3 linked regions of the Terriglobus roseus genome follow. The protein of the gene in region 3 interacts with the protein of the main gene of each other region in a pairwise test. Links are inferred from orthologs where the notes say so. Each region holds a gene or a part of one and is shown on either strand. Other genes may lie near its edges.

Region 1 (2,990 bases), 340 kb from region 3 along the record:
GGAAGCATCGTTTGAGACATTCGATGAGAAGGGCGTTTCGGATGGGGTTGGCACACTTGTGCAAACCGCGTTGCCAGATGGGCATCGGCGACAAACTGTAACGTACCGCGGTAGGACGCTGGATTCGATGTGGTTCAACACGGTACACCGCGTAGCGGATAAGGAGTATGAGGAAACACTTGTGCTGCGTTCCATGTTGAATGCTCTGACCAACACTTTGCCGTCCCAGGCAGAGTTGCTCAAGAGAAATGTCCAGATAGGCACGGAGAATAGCGGCCTCAAAATGGATTGCGCCGTGGTTTCAATTCCGCCACATGATGAGGGTAAGAAACATTCAGCAACACAAAGGCATGAGTTCTGCATGGATGCAACGAACGGCATGTTGCGTATGGTCGTGGTGCAAGGTGGAGGATTAGTCTTGAACCGCTTTCGCAAGCTGGGGTCCGCATATGTCCCCGGTGATGTGCAAATAACTCAGGATGGTGTGAAACGCGCTGGGTTGACCGTGAACCACTTTGCGACTGACCCAACATTGACAGTAGCGGATTTCGAGCTAGCCCGTACGAATGGCAAAGCCGATACCTCTCGAATCATCGTGGACACGGATACCGTTTTAGAGAAAACACAGCCAACTTACCCGCCATCTGCGGTTTGGAGTAGCCAGAGGGGAACCGTAGCCATGAAGGCAATTATCGGTACGGATGGCTTGGTTAAGGACGTGAATGTGGTGTCCTCGCCATCCGCTCTTCTAGCGGACTCCGCTTCGGAGGCAGTGCGCCAATGGCGTTACGAACCCTACCTGGTTGACAGTGAGCCCATCGAGGTTGAGGCTAGCGTATCGGTCAATTACGCAATTGGTCGGTGACCTTTAAAAGACTTGTACTCGTGTTCGCTGCCTCCCGCGGATTGTCCGCGTGCTAAGCCGTAAGCTGCACCAACGCATCAGCAGGCTTCTCTGGTTCTACGGTGCGCTTCAACTGGCCGCAGGCTGCGTAGATGTCGCGGCCGCGTGGGCGGCGGATGTAGCAGGGTAGGCCGTTCTGTATCAGCGTTTGCTGAAACACATCCACATCTTCTGCGGTGGGTTGTGTATACGGCATGTCCGGCCCTGGATTCCACACGATCAGATTTACCTTCGCGTGCATGCCCTTGAGTAATGCGAGAACCTCGTGGGCGTTTGAAAGCTGGTCGTTGATGCCGCCCAGCATCACGTATTCGAAAGTGACCCAGTCGCGCTTGCTGAGCGGAATGGTATTCACCGCGTCGAGCAGCTTTTCAATATTCCACTTGCGCGTGATGGGCATGACCTGTTCACGCACCTTGTCGTTCGATCCGTTGAGTGACAGAGCCAGGTTGGGCCGGACCGTCTCCTGTGCAAAGCGGCGGATCGCCGGCTCAATGCCGCTGGTGCTCACCGTCATGCGTGATGCAGGAATGCCAATGCCTTCCACCAGCAGCAGCACCGACTTCATAAAGTTGTCGTAGTTCAGGAATGGCTCGCCCATGCCCATAAAGACAAGGTTGATACGGTCCTTGCCCATCTGAATCTTGTGACGATTGAGCACGGCCGCCACCTGCCCTGCAATTTCGCCTGCCGTCAGATCACGCTTGATGCCGAGCTTTGCCGTCAGGCAGAACTGGCAGTTCACCGCGCAGCCCACCTGCGACGAAATGCAGATGGTGGAACGCCGATAGCCCAGCGGAGCGAGCGCGCCCCAATTTCGCTTATCTACGAACTTCGCGTCGGCGCGATTGTCGGCGGCCTCTTCGGCGTCGTCGGTATTCTCCACGCCATCGCCATCCGGCATCCAGACGGTTTCTACGGTTTCGCCGTCTTCCATGCGCATCAAGTAGCGTTCGGTTCCGTCGACGGAAACCGCAGTCTGCACAATTTCGGGCAGACCCACCGTGTGCTCCGCAGCCAGCGAGGAGCGCAGTTCCTGCGAAAGCGGCGTGATGGCGTCAAAGTCCGTCACGCGTTGCTTATACAGCGCGTCGAAGATCTGCCGCGCACGGTACGGCTTCTGGCCCAGCGTGGCGGCCAGTTCAGTCAGTTCCGGGAGCGACTTACCAAATAGCGCAGACATCGTCTTCTAGGATAAATCCTTCATACCGTGCGCCGGTTGACCCGTGCGGAGCGGTAGAGTCTAAAGCAGCGAGGTACATGTTCGTTTTGAAAGCACGCACGCCGCTCGTCCTAGCCGCCGTTCTGTCCGTTGCCGTTTCTTCTCCGCTATTTACCAGCGCGCAGAAGAAGCCCGCCGTTGCCAAGCGCGCCACCGCGAAAACGCTGGCGGACGGCCCTAATGTGACGCGCGAAACGCTGCCTAACGGTATGCGTGTGGTGATTGTGAAGAACCGACTGGCCCCTGTGGCGACGGTGGAGTTGAACATCCTTGCCGGCGGCAATCAGACGCCCGTGGGCTTCCCCGGCACAGCGCATGCGCTGGAACACATGGCATTTCGCGGCTGCACCGGCATGACTGCCGACCAGACGGCTGCCATTTACGCGCGTCTGGGCGGTGATAACAACGCTGACACACAGGGCAATGTCACCCAGTTTTACGCGACCGTTCCGTCGACAGACGTGGAAGTTGCGCTACGTGCCGAAGCCGCCTGCATGGTTGGCGTCGACAACGCCGATCACGAGTGGGAGCAGGAACGCGGCGCGATTACACAAGAAGTGCAGCGCGACCTTTCGTCGCCTACGTACAAGCTGATCTCGCGGCTGAACGAAGGCATGTTCGCCGGAACGCCTTACGCGCACGATGCTCTTGGAACCAAAGAAAGCTTTGAAAAGACCACTGGCGCCGATCTACGCGCGTTTTATGACAAGTGGTACGCGCCGTCGAACGCCGTGCTGGTCATTGTGGGCGATGTCGATCCCGCACAGACCATGACGCAAGTCCGCGAGTTCTTCGGTCCTGTGAAGCGTCGCGAAGTGCCTAAAGAAACCGCATTCACGCTGAGCCCGGTGAAGACCGAGACCT
Region 2 (2,935 bases), 4.4 Mb from region 3 along the record:
CAGGCTGAGGTCTCGGCAGGGTGGGAGCGGGGCTGGTCGCAGCGTTCTCATCCCCATTTTTCTCATCGGCCTTCTTCAGACCCGGCAGTCGGTCCGCGACCACTTCAGCAGCCTTCTTGCCTTCTTCTTGGTCGTCGTCCGTCGCAGTATTCAACTGCTGCGAAACCTCTGTCACCACCAGTACTTCTTCCAGCCGATCGAGATTCGCAGCAGGTTTGATTGCGATGGCCGCATAGGGTTGATGATCTGGGTCAGGCTTCATGTAGATCACGTTGCCTACGGGAAGGCCGCGAGGATACACACGGTCGCCGCCACTGGTGATGAGCGGTTCGCCCGCCTTGATGCGCTCGTCAGGCAGCAGGTTGTTGATCAGAAGAGTGCCTCCGGGGCCACCACGCAGAATGCCGCGGCTACGCGTGTTCAGCAGGATGACTCCCGCACCGGAACTCATGTCGTTCAGCAACAGTACCTGTGACGACATCGCGAACACATCACGCACCTTGCCAACAGCGCCATCGGGTGTAATGACAGCCATGTCCGGACGAATGCCGTCATTGGAGCCTTTATCGATCGTGACGACACGACCCTGATCGCCACCACCAGTGCCGATCACCTGTGCGGCAACAGTCTTGCCAACGTATTGCTGTTTAAACGCAAGCAGTCGTTGCAGTCGCTGGCCTTGACGTGCATCTTCCGCCAGTGATGCTTCACGGACACGAAGCTGATCAATCTGATACTGAAGATCCTTGTCGTGCTGACGGACATGACGAAGGTCAATGTAGCTATGCCATACACCGCGTACACCGCCGCCCATGTGTTTTAGTAGCGATTCAACTGGGGCAATGGTGTAGGCAGGCCATGCCCGCAGGCCGCGCACATGGTGTCCATCTTCTCGTGCAGCGTAGTTCAGGCGCTTCATCTGCGACGCAAGACCGATCACCTGCGCCAGAAGCACAGCCACCAGCACCAGAGCACTCTTGAAGCGGCTGAAGAAGGATTCCATGGGGAGTCTCGAGTCTTAGTTCAATGCTCAGCCCTTCGTTCGTTTTGCGAATGAAGGGCTGAGCCAAGACTGACAACTAAAACTACGAACTAGTCGATGGCCACCTTGCGCAGCAGGCCGAAGTCATTCAACATGCGACCGGTGCCCAGCACCACGGATGCCAGCGGATCGTCCGCAATGGAGACGGGCAAGCCCGTTTCTTCGCGGATACGGCGATCGAGATTCTTGATCAGCGCGCCACCGCCTGTCAGCACAATGCCACGGTCGCTGATGTCCGCGGACAGCTCCGGCGGGGTCCGTTCCAGTGCCACGCGGATGGCATTCATGATGGTGGCAATGGATTCGCTCAGGGCTTCCCGGATTTCCGAGTCGTCGATGGTGATAGTCTTCGGCACGCCCTCAATCAGGTTGCGGCCCTTGATCTCCATGGTCAGCGGCTTGTCCAGCGGGAATGCCGAGCCAATCTCCATCTTGATCATTTCGGCGGTGCGTTCGCCGATCAGGAGGTTGTACTTCCGCTTCAGGAAGTTCATCACGGCTTCGTCCATCTGGTTGCCGGCCATACGGACCGAGCGGGAATAGACGATACCTGCCAGTGAAATGACGGCGATATCCGTGGTGCCGCCGCCAATGTCGACAACCATGTTGCCGCCGGGCTCCGTGATGGGCAGGCCTGCGCCAATTGCAGCCACCATGGCCTGTTCCACGAGGTAAACCTCGGACGCCTTGGCGCGATAGGCGCTGTCTTCCACGGCGCGCTTTTCCACCTGCGTAATCTCAGAAGGCACGCCGATGATGATGCGCGGGTGAACCAGCATCTTGCGGTTATGTGCCTTCTGAATGAAGTAGTTCAACATCTTTTCCGTGTGGCGGAAGTCGGCGATCACGCCGTCTTTCATCGGCCGGATGGCGATGATGTTGCCGGGCGTACGGCCTACCATCTCCTTGGCTTCCTTGCCCACGGCTTCCACTTCGTTCGTCACTTTGTTGACTGCGATGATGGACGGCTCATTGACGACAATGCCTTTACCGCTGGCATAGACCAGCGTGTTTGCGGTTCCCAGGTCGATTGCAAGATCGTTCGAAAACAGCGAAAAAAGCGAGCGCATGGAGCGCTGACGGGAGGTGCGGCCCTGGTATCCGTTTTGAGGCATGGTTGGTGTGTGCTTCCCCAGCAAAAGGCGTTCTACCCATTGTAGCCGCCGGACAGAGGAAAAACGGGGACACCCAATTCCGCGCTGTCATGGAATGGAAAGAAGTATCAGACCATTGCCGCCGAACGGCGTCCCCGCACCCGACTCCAGAGTTTTTGGGGCCAGTTGGGATCCATGCACGGTCGTTCAATCGCTACAAAATACGCGATGCTGGCTATGACGATGGCTGGCAGTAGAAGGAGAAGCTGGATCAGATAATCCGTATAGAAATTGCCCGTAAGCGCAGCGTGCCGGGTAAGTGGGAACAAAGCGGAAATCACGAGCATGTGAAGGAGGTAGATGGAATAGCACATGCCACCCAGCAGGGCGATCCAACGAGTGGAGAGGATTCTCCGGCTAACAGGTCCCATAAACGTGGCGTGGAAACCCGCCACAAGCAATCCGCATAGAACTATCGGCAGAAAGCGGAACTCTGGAAGAAACAGAAATGCTGGCCAGATCAGCAGGCTGCCAAGATCCCAGAAGGGATGGTCTTGAGCAAGCTTCTGTTCTACTCGAAGATCTGCCAGCAGAAATCCTGTGAAGAAATAGCAAAGTTGTGCCGGTAGGAAGAAGCCGTGTGCTGTGGCAGCACTCCATGCAGGAAGAGCGGAACAGAGGATGCAGGCTAGCAGTACCAGACGGCGAGTCGTTGGGCTGCGGATGCAGAAAAGTTTGGCTAGCAGCGGCACCAAAACATAAAACTCAACCTCGACTTCCAGGCTCCATGTCACTAGGT
Region 3 (3,045 bases):
TTGTAGCCCGCAAGCTCGCCCAGACCAAACTGGTTGGCGTAGTGCTTCACGGTCTCAAAGCCCATCTGGCGACCCAACTCTTCAAAGTAAGGATTGATCGACCGGGCAAGAGCATACGTCAGGTCGATCTTGTAACCATGGCCCAGGTTCACGGGCGTGTCCTTGGTGATGATGCCTTCGGACAGCGCCGCCAGCGCCACGGTCAGCTTGATGGTGGAACACGGCTCTGCGCCGGGTCCCAGCGCCTGCTTCTGGTTCACCATCGCCAACACGCGACCGTTCTGCGGATCAATCGCCAGTGCGGTACCGTTCATGTTGCCCAGCGCCTGAATCAACGATGCGCGGACAAGCGGATCTTCTCCGGAGGTGACATCGCCCAGCGTGATGTTGTCCACGTTCGTGGCGAACGACGGTGCGCTAAAGTGCTCGACATAACGGACGCGGCGAACCACACGGCGCTTGCCGTGCGTCACCACGACCACGTTGGTAGCGGTAGCCGCCTTGCGAGTCTTCTTTGTGGATGTGTGCGCCGTGGAGCTATGTGCCAACTGCGACTTGCTGTGGTGGGCTTGTTTCGTGTTCTTCGTCATGGCCGGTGTGGCCACAACAGCAGAAAGAGCAAGCAGGGAACAGGCCGCAACACGCAGGGGTGAAAGAAAACGCATCGGCACGAAACTCCTTCATAGACTCGCCTCGCAATCGTCGCGAGGCGGGAAGGACGCTCGGTCTGCGGTCCCCTGCCGCAGATCTCCCGGTCCCTGAAATTTAGACGTCTGGAGCCCAATCCGGGCAGTTTCCAGACTAAGTTACAGGCTTCCCCGGCGCAAAAATGCGGGGATGTCGAGTTCGTCGTGCTCTTCTTGCGGTTCAGCAGGCGCTAGTCCCCCAAAGGAGGGCACGCGGACATCCGTACGAATCGTGGTCTCTTCCACCCGAATTGTGGTTTCTTCCACCACATAAGTGCCGTCTTCGCGGCGAGGCCGAAGGAAAAAGTCGTCGTCAAAGACGCTGGCCGGTACCGGCACCAGTTCTGAAGGCTCAGTCTGCTTGGTGAACGTCTGCGGCGGCTCTGGCGTGGTCGTGAAGACCGGATTGGCCGGGGCGGGAGTCGTCTGCGGCTCCGCATGAAAAACCGGAACTGCCTCTGGACGAACGGGTTGCGGCTGCGCAGAGAACGAAGGTGCCTGCGATCCTTCCGCAGTCTGCGGCACAAAGTTCTGCGGCTGCTGCGCTACCGGAGTGGGTGTCCCGTACGAAGGTTGCGCCACCGGAAATGTCTGCTGCGGAACCGACCGAACCGGCGGTGCAGCGGATTGCTGCGGCGCAGCCTGCTGCTGAACGGGGGCTGGTGGCGGTGCCACGTAACGCGGCTGAATCGGCGGAACATAGCCCTGTTCGGTCGCGGAACGGGCCTGACCGGGTTCCAGAAGGCGCTCACGACGCTCCAGGCCATCCTGCTTCGGCTCCTTGAAGCCAGTGGCAATGACGGTGATCTTGATCTCATCACCCATCTTTTCGTCCTGCACAGCACCAAAGATAATGTTGGCGTCTTCGTGTGCAGCATCCTGGATAAGCACAGCCGCATCATTGACTTCGCTCAGCTTCAGGGACGACGAGCCGGTGATATTGATCAGGATGCCGCGTGCGCCGTCGATCGCGCCAGCTTCCAGCAAAGGCGATGCCATGGCAGCCTGGGCAGCCTCGCGCGCGCGGTTGTCGCCGCTGCGAACACCGGTGGCCATCACTGCATAGCCCATGCCCGCCATCGTTGTCTTCACGTCAGCAAAGTCGCGGTTGATGATGCCGGGAATGGTGATGATGTCGGAAATACCCTGCACGCCCTGACGAAGCACATCGTCCGCAATGCGGAACGACTCAAAGAAGCCAGCATCCTTCGCCACTGCCAGCAGCTTCTCGTTCGGAATCACAATGACCGTATCGACGGCCTCAAGCAACTCTTGCAAACCGCGCTCCGCCTGCATCATGCGGCGCTTGCCTTCAAAGGAGAACGGCCGCGTAACCACGGCAACCGTCAGCGCGCCCATTTCGCTGGCCAGCGATGCAATAACCGGAGCCGCGCCGGTGCCGGTTCCTCCACCAAGTCCGGTGGTGACGAACACCATGTCTGCGCCTTCCAGCGCTTCAATGATCTTGTCGGAATCTTCCAGTGCTGCACGACGCCCCACGTCAGGGTTTGCACCCGCGCCCAGCCCGCTGGTCAGCTTCACGCCAAGCTGCAGCTTTACCGGAGCCATGGAGGTTTTCAGCGCCTGAACATCCGTGTTCGCTGCGATGAACTCCACGCCTTCCACGCCTGCTGCGATCATGCGATTCACAGCGTTATTACCGCCGCCACCTACACCGATGACCTTGATGCGCGCGCCGCGCTGCATGTCGTCGTGGTAGTGGATTCGCAGATCTTCATCGGGCATCATGGTGGGGCTCCTTCATTCCGGCAGGGGGAAAAACACAATCGCAAATGCGAAACAGCTTTGCGCATTTGCACAATGCGCTTTCTGTGATTCTGTCACGTTGCACTGTGCGGACGCTCGTGCAAAACCCCGCCGAATCTCGCGCAGAGTTCCATACTTGATTCCTCCCCTGCAATTTCTCAAAACCCCGGCCTCTCGAAGAGGCGCTTACAGGTAAGAGAACCCGAAAGTTTCGCGGAATGCACTCATCCATGTACAGTGCGCAGTGAACACTTTCTGGCAATTTTTCGGAGGCGTATGCAGATCAATGCGCAGGTAATACGCGCAACAGCAGTGGCCGGTCTCGGCGGCTTGCTCTTTGGCTTTGACACAGTAGTTGTTTCAGGCACCAACGCCTCTTTGACAGCGCTTTATAACCTGTCTCCCAGCGGACTTGGTTTCACCGTAGCCTCCGCACTCATCGGCACTGTGATTGGTGCGTTGACCGCCGGCATTCCGGGCCAAAAGCTTGGGCGTCGCGACAGCCTCCGCATCATGGCTGCGCTGTACTTCATCGCGGCATTGGGCTGCGCCTTTGCGTGGAGCTGGCCGTCACTCATCGTCTTCCGTGTTC

What was found.
Region 1: the proteins of ftsZ (region 3) and rlmN interact in binary tests that used the Escherichia coli proteins (3 or more experiments, as listed by UniProt). The link is inferred for Terriglobus roseus from one-to-one orthologs.
Region 2: the proteins of ftsZ (region 3) and BLT38_RS01810 interact in binary tests that used the Escherichia coli proteins (3 or more experiments, as listed by UniProt). The link is inferred for Terriglobus roseus from one-to-one orthologs.

The regions. Positions count from the first base shown.
Region 1 is NZ_LT629690.1:4,477,488-4,480,477, reverse strand. What follows is about bases 3-2,833. They hold rlmN (23S rRNA (adenine(2503)-C(2))-methyltransferase RlmN), read right to left. Parts: upstream 2,088-2,833; coding sequence 918-2,087; downstream 3-917. Other genes in these bases: BLT38_RS18655 (M16 family metallopeptidase), read left to right, coding at 2,165-2,833; BLT38_RS18665 (energy transducer TonB), read left to right, coding at 3-865. Outside these bases: more of BLT38_RS18665, read left to right, coding at 1-2; more of BLT38_RS18655, read left to right, coding at 2,834-2,990.
Region 2 is NZ_LT629690.1:374,485-377,419, forward strand. Bases 126-2,901 are described here. They hold BLT38_RS01810 (rod shape-determining protein), read right to left. Parts: upstream 2,158-2,901; coding sequence 1,093-2,157; downstream 126-1,092. Other genes in these bases: mreC (rod shape-determining protein MreC), read right to left, coding at 126-1,003; BLT38_RS01815 (acyltransferase family protein), read right to left, coding at 2,265-2,901. Outside these bases: more of mreC, read right to left, coding at 1-125; more of BLT38_RS01815, read right to left, coding at 2,902-2,935. UniProt on the Escherichia coli protein: Forms membrane-associated dynamic filaments that are essential for cell shape determination. Acts by regulating cell wall synthesis and cell elongation, and thus cell shape.
Region 3 is NZ_LT629690.1:4,818,467-4,821,511, forward strand. What follows is about bases 122-3,007. They hold ftsZ (cell division protein FtsZ), read right to left. Parts: upstream 2,436-3,007; coding sequence 807-2,435; downstream 122-806. Other genes in these bases: BLT38_RS20245 (penicillin-binding transpeptidase domain-containing protein), read right to left, coding at 122-665; BLT38_RS20255 (sugar porter family MFS transporter), read left to right, coding at 2,730-3,007. Outside these bases: more of BLT38_RS20245, read right to left, coding at 1-121; more of BLT38_RS20255, read left to right, coding at 3,008-3,045. UniProt on the Escherichia coli protein: Essential cell division protein that forms a contractile ring structure (Z ring) at the future cell division site. The regulation of the ring assembly controls the timing and the location of cell division.